One region of the Solibacillus sp. R5-41 genome, then DNA from elsewhere that is predicted to be linked to it. Evidence: a T-box and tRNA genes for the amino acid it is inferred to sense, from the RefSeq annotation. Region 1 holds a T-box; the other holds one or more tRNA genes.
What was found. The T-box of region 1 lies ahead of tyrS (tyrosine--tRNA ligase). A T-box ahead of a tRNA ligase gene usually reads a tRNA of that ligase, here a tRNA-Tyr.
Positions count from the first base shown of each region.

Region 2: it encodes a tRNA-Tyr, which carries the amino acid that the T-box ahead of tyrS (tyrosine--tRNA ligase) is inferred to sense. The anticodon was not compared.

Region 1 is NZ_CP024123.1:3,277,519-3,281,017, forward strand. It holds gene CSE16_RS16160 (Yip1 family protein) at 1-485, opposite strand, end outside; gene tyrS (tyrosine--tRNA ligase) at 666-1,934, opposite strand; T-box leader at 2,007-2,212, opposite strand; gene CSE16_RS16170 (transglycosylase domain-containing protein) at 2,417-3,499, shown strand, end outside.
Region 2 is NZ_CP024123.1:4,121,969-4,125,467, reverse strand. It holds gene CSE16_RS20400 (alpha/beta fold hydrolase) at 1-932, shown strand, start outside; tRNA gene CSE16_RS20395 (tRNA-Asn) at 1,413-1,487, shown strand; tRNA gene CSE16_RS20390 (tRNA-Glu) at 1,623-1,697, shown strand; tRNA gene CSE16_RS20385 (tRNA-Val) at 1,742-1,817, shown strand; tRNA gene CSE16_RS20380 (tRNA-Tyr) at 1,847-1,930, shown strand; tRNA gene CSE16_RS20375 (tRNA-Gln) at 1,945-2,019, shown strand; tRNA gene CSE16_RS20370 (tRNA-Lys) at 2,034-2,106, shown strand; gene rocF (arginase) at 2,293-3,198, shown strand; gene sigW (RNA polymerase sigma factor SigW) at 3,415-3,499, shown strand, end outside.

The DNA of each region.
Region 1 (3,499 bases):
GCGATGAGAATAAAGACGTAGCCAACAAATTGTAAAATGACATCACCTAGACCGGTTTCGATATACGAAATATCGAAAAAGGACTGCGGTGCAAATTGCATCCAAAATAACAGCAATGGCAAAATCCAAATATAGGGAATCATCGTGATGCTTACAACACGGAACATTTGCTTAAAGGTGCCTTTTCCACCTAACATTTTTGCAGACAATAGAAAAATTCCCGCTACAATGAAGGTTGATAAAAAATAAAGTAAGAAACTCGACATGAACGAAGAGTAAATGATATCTCCTAATGAGTATTTCCCATCAAACGTCGACCCTATAAAACTCGCTACATTACTACTAAACATGCCGATAATCCCGATAAATAGAAAGTACGGCAAGTTTTTCGTTTTTAATACATACTGAATTGTATCACGCGGTTTAATCGCAATACTTAAAATGGCATGCCGATCATCGACATATCTCACTTGCTGTTCAACCAAAATAGAACCTCCTAAAAATAATAATACAAACTATATTATACTGTTATTTTTAAAGTGATTCAAAGTTATCGAACGTTAAAAATCGTTGCAACTAATTTCACTACGCATTCACTCCGATAATATAAAAAACGCCTCAGAGTAATTTCTGAGACGCTTCCCCTATAAGCTCGTCATTTAAGATTAGACGAATTTCACCATATGGTATTTTTTCTTACCGCGACGGATGATGGCAAAGGCGTCTTCTAAACGATATTTACTATCGACAACATATTCTAAATCCGTCACTTTTTCACCGTTAATGCTAATCGCTCCATTTGTCACATCTTCTCGTGCTTGACGCTTTGATGATGAAATGCCTGCTTCAACAATTAATTCCACGATGTTTTGATCTGCCTTTGCTACTTCAACAGAAGGAATACCCGCAAAGGCAACTTTCATTTCATCTACAGACAACGACTTTAAATCACCTGAGAACAATGCTTTTGTAATACGTTCCGCTGCTTCTAAGCCCGCTTCTCCATGAATTAATCGCGTCATTTCTTCTGCTAATGCCTTTTGTGCTTTGCGTAAATGTGGCTCTTCTTGCACACTTACTTCTAAGCTTTCTATTTCTTCATGCGATAAGAATGTGAAGATTTTTAAGTATTTCACAACATCTGCATCGGCTGCGTTAATCCAAAATTGGTAGAACTCATAAGGTGATGTTTTTTCTGCATCTAACCAAACCGCGCCACCCGCTGTTTTACCGAACTTTGTACCATCTGCTTTTGTTACTAAAGGAATCGTAATACCAAAAGCTTTCGCCTGCTCATCATGTGTTTTACGAATCATTTCTAATCCAGTCGTAATATTCCCCCACTGATCAGAACCACCTACTTGAATTCGAACATTGTGGTGATCGTATAAATGATTAAAGTCAATCCCTTGAATTAATGTGTACGCAAATTCCGTAAACGAAATACCTGAATCAAGACGTGATGCCACTGTATCTTTATTTAAAATGTAGTTGACGTTAATTAGCTTTCCGTAATCACGTAGGAAATCGATTAATGATAATGGACCAACCCAGTCATGGTTGTTTACAAGTTTAGCTGCGTTTTCAGAACCCGAAGTAAAATCAAATAAACGCTCCATTTGTTTCTTTAAGCCTTGTACGTTTTGATCGATTTGCTCCATCGTTTGTAATTGACGCTCTTCTGAACGACCCGATGGATCTCCAACTGTTCCTGTTGCTCCACCTACTAATAAAACAGGCGTATGCCCCGCTTGTTGGAAACGGCGTAATGTTAATAATGGTACAATATGACCGATATGCATGGAATCAGCTGTTGGATCCACCCCAACATACAACGATACTTTTTGCTCGTTTAATAATTTTTCCATACCTTCTGCATCTGTTTGCTGGTATAATAACCCGCGCCATTGTAAGTCTTGAATTAATTCGTTCATCTTAAACTCTCCTTTTACATGTGTTTTTTTGCATGTAAGGGCAACAAAAAACGTCCCTACACGCAAACTGCATGCAGGGACGTCAAATAAGCATTATTTAACGCGGTACCACCCGGCTTGAAGGAAAAAATTCCTTCCACTTTAAGCGTTTATATCGAAACGACCCGTTCAAACTCTGAGCACGTACTTCATGAATTCACTATGTCTAGCTTACACCAACCGCTAGCTCTCTAAATCAGGGAATGAATTCATTACTGCAAACTCTTCATTGTTTGAAATTTTATATTCTTTATTCTACTCAATATCTTTACTATGTCAATAATTATATTCGTATCAGAAACAAATATGCTATAATCAATTACGCCTAGGCGTAATTGTGTCTAGATTTTCAAAATCTGTGACATTCGCCGGGAGCTTTATCTTCGTTCAGTAAATATTATCTTTGTGAATGAAGATAAACAAGACTTTAGGAGGTCGATGAAGTGAAAGAATGGCTCGAAAAATTAAATAAAAAAATCGAAATCCTTGCTTCTTCAAAATGGATGCGTCATTTCCGTATAGCGGGTGGCGTTTTTTGGAACCTGACTCTTTTAACGATTATATTCCTCACCGCCTCAGCCATTTTTATGGTAAGCGTTGGAGCTGGTTATTTTGCTTCACTCGTTAAGGAGGAACCACTCCGTTCAAAAGAAGAAATGCGCGAGGAAATCTTTAGCTATGAAGAAACAAGTGAGCTTTATTTCGCAAACGATATTTACATCGGAAAAATCCGTACTGATTTAGACCGTCGTGAAACATCGCTTGCCAATATATCACCTAACGTAATTAATGCAGTTCTTGCGACAGAGGACGAATATTTCCGTGAGCATAATGGGATTGTACCGAAAGCGGTTTTACGTGGTCTTTTACAGGACGTATCGAATTCCTCAACTCAAACAGGTGGTTCAACGTTAACGCAGCAATTAATTAAAAACCAAATATTAACAAACGAAGTATCTTATGAGCGTAAAGCAAAGGAAATTTTACTCGCATTACGTTTAGAGTATTTTATGTCAAAAGAAGAAATTTTAGAGGCATATTTAAATATTATTCCTTATGGACGTAATTCATCTGGGCGTAATATTGCAGGGATAGAAACGGCGGCACAAGGTATTTTCGGGATTCCTGCATCTGAATTATCTTTGCCACAATCTGCTTATATTGCCGGTATTCCACAGGCTCCTTTTAAATATACTCCTTTCACGAACAAAGGGGAGCGTAAAAGTCAAGAAGGGATGCAACACGGAATTGACCGTATGAAAACCGTTTTGTATCGCATGAATGAAGTTGGATACATTACGAAAAAAGAATATGAAGAAGCTATTGCTTATGATATTACACAAGATTTTAGAGATCACGAAGAACGTCCAGAGGATAAATATCCATGGCTAACAGCGGAGCTAGAAGAACGTGCTAAAGAGGTTTTTGCCACTATCCTTGCTGAAAAAGATGGGATTGATCCAGCACGTCTAAAAGAAGAATCAAATCTTCACGATAAATATACAATCTTAGCTGACCGTCAGATT
Region 2 (3,499 bases), 840 kb from region 1:
TTGCGCAAAATGGGCAAACATTCCCGGTTAAGTTCAAAGCTTATGAAGAGGAAGTTATAACATATGAAAAGGTTCAAGTTCCCGTAGAAGGTGGAATATTAAAAGTAGCGCTTCAGATGCCAGAGCAACCAACAGGGGAACTTGTGATTATTCAAGCTGGTTCTGGGCCGACGAATAAAGATGGCAATACAGTCGGTGGCGGTAGAAATAATAGTCTAAAAATGTTAGCAGAGGGATTGGCGGAAAAAGGTATTGCATCGGTTCGTTTTGATAAGCGTGGAATAGGTGAAAATATGGCGCTAATCGCGAAAGAAGAAGATCTTACAATAGATCAATTAGTGGGGGATGTAAGTGACATAATCACCTTTTTTAAGCAAGATAAACGTTTCCAAGAAGTTCATTTAATTGGTCATAGTGAAGGTGCTTTAATCATGACGCTAGCAGCCCAAAATAACAATGTAAAATCACTCACATCATTAGCAGGAACGGGACGAAGAGCAAATGTGAGATTAGAAGAACAGTTAAAGAAACAATTACCACCAAATTTAATGCAACAGTCGCAACAAATATTAGAAAAGCTACTAATTGGAGAACGGGTTAAAACGGTGCCAGTTGAGCTTCAAAGCCTCTTCAGACCATCTGTGCAGCCTTATTTCATTTCATGGCTTAAATATGATCCTAAAGAGGAAATAGGCAAAGTCCAAGTGCCTGTATTAATTGTTCAAGGACGAAATGATATTCAAGTGACAGTAGAAGATGCTGAGCTACTAAAAGCGGGAAATTCAGTAGCAAAGATTGTTTATTTTGATGAAATGAATCACATATTAAAGGAGACTTCTAGTAATTTTGAACAAAATTTAGCGAGCTATTCTAACCCCGAGCTTCCATTAGCTAATGGTTTACTAGATGAAATCATAAAAATAATACAATAAGTTATTTGAAGAGGGGCATGATCTTTTGAGATTATGTCCCTCATTAAAAAAACCAATAAACTATAATAAAATGCAGGAACTAAACTGAAATCTATTCTTGCAACACATACATACAGCTAGATTAGGGATATACAAATATATGTGAATTCGCCGCCTTCCACATTAGCGGCGTCCTAAATTATGAAGGCTTTGGAGTGTAAAATTTTGTATAGGATGGCCTTGCACATAGCACACAGATGAGTTGTATAGATTGGTGCGGGCATTACTGAACGCCTCATGTGCTGAACCAGCCTAATAAACGCACACTTTATGAGAATTCATATTAGAAGAATTACACCAATAGAAGAGAATTTTTCCTTTTTTATTAACGCGCATATCTCAATAAAAAACCAAAAAACACTTGAAAAATTTATTAACGTTGCTATAATAATAAATGTGCTTAAGGGATATACTCAATTGCACAAATCTAAATAGTAATGTTCCGAAGTAGCTCAGTGGTAGAGCAACCGGCTGTTAACCGGTTGGTCGTAGGTTCGAGTCCTACCTTCGGAGCCATTTTTTTGCTCATTTTAATGGGAAAATGAGATCAATTATAACTTTTTAAAAAAAGTTATAAAAAAGGCTTGCACTAATGCAAAAATGATGTTATTATAAATCTTGTCTTAAAGAGTTCGAGAGTTCGACATCCATGGCCCGTTGGTCAAGCGGTTAAGACACCGCCCTTTCACGGCGGTAACACGGGTTCGAATCCCGTACGGGTCACCATTTAAGAATTTACAAACTAATAGTAAGTAACACTTGTTTATAATGGAGGATTAGCTCAGCTGGGAGAGCATCTGCCTTACAAGCAGAGGGTCGGCGGTTCGAGCCCGTCATCCTCCACCATTTATTTAGAATGTGTTATAACTTATATCGGTGGGGTAGCGAAGTGGCTAAACGCGGCGGACTGTAAATCCGCTCCTTAGGGTTCGGCGGTTCGAATCCGTCCCCCACCACCATCTTATAAAATGTTTGGGGTATAGCCAAGCGGTAAGGCAACGGATTTTGATTCCGTCATGCCCTGGTTCGAATCCAGGTTCCCCAGCCATTTTTTTGTTTTATGAGCCATTAGCTCAGTTGGTAGAGCATCTGACTTTTAATCAGAGGGTCGAAGGTTCGAGTCCTTCATGGCTCACTTTTATTTTTATAATGATAAGTGTACTTAAATAATAAATTTCAATCCTTTACTTATGAAAAATAAGTAAAGGATTTTTTGCGTATAAAAAGGGAAACTTTACGAATGTCTCGAATTTTCAATATAGGCTTAAATTGAGCTGAAAGTTAAAATAAAGTATGAGCAACTTTAGAGGAGGCAAAATGGATGGGGAAAAAGAATGTTTCAATTATTGGGGTGCCATGTGATTATGGACAACAAAGACGTGGAGTAGATATGGGGCCGAGTGCAATTCGTTATGCGGGGTTACAAAATCGTTTAACGGTACTTGGTTATAGCGTAGAGGATGAGGGCAATATTCATGTAATAGATCAGACATCGAATGTACAGGCGGATGCGCAATTATTAAATTTAGATGAGGTTGTCAAAGTAAATACAGCATTAGCTAGGAAAGTGAATGAAGTAGTTGAAAAGCATCGTATGCCTTTAGTTTTAGGAGGAGATCATAGCATCGCAATTGGGACGCTTGCAGGTCTATCCAAGCATTATCAAAACATGGGGGTTATTTGGTTTGATGCGCATGCGGATTTAAATACGCCTGAAACGACCCCGTCTGGAAATATACATGGTATGCCGCTTGCAACAAGCTTAGGTCTTGGTCATGAGAGATTGACGACGATTTTACATGACGGACCTAAAATTAAGCAAGAGAATATCATTATTATTGGTGGTCGCTCAATTGACGAGGGCGAACGTAAACTCATAAAAGAACGTAGAATTAAGGTATATACTATGTATGATATTGATCGATTAGGCATGACGTACGTAATGGAAGAAACGCTAGCCTATTTCCGTGAGAAGAAAATTGACGGATTACACTTATCATTAGATTTAGATGCACTTGACCCACTTTATACACCAGGAGTAGGAACTCCGGTAGCGGGGGGGATTACGTATCGTGAAAGTCACTTAGCGATGGAAATGATTCAGGAATCCGGTCTACTCACATCGGCAGAGTTCGTGGAAGTAAACCCAATTTTAGATGAGCGCAATAAAACAGCAGATGTGGCGGTGGCATTGATAGGTTCGCTTTTTGGAGAAACATTAGTTTGAATAATTTGGAAAAAAATCCGTCCACTTAAATATAAAATTTGTTATAATAAAATCATGCGTTTTTGAAAGGGCAAATATAACAATGAACGATTTGAATAAAATTCACACCAACAGGATAAATTTTAAATCGTTTTCAAAAGTATTTATAAAAAGTGAAACCTTTTGATAAATGAGACGTAAATATAGAACAGCTATAAAGGTGGAGAGGGAAGACACATGGATGCGTTAGTTAATAAAAGAATAAAGCAAGTGCTTAAAGGTGATCAAAACGCATATGCCGATATTGTTAACCTCTACCAGC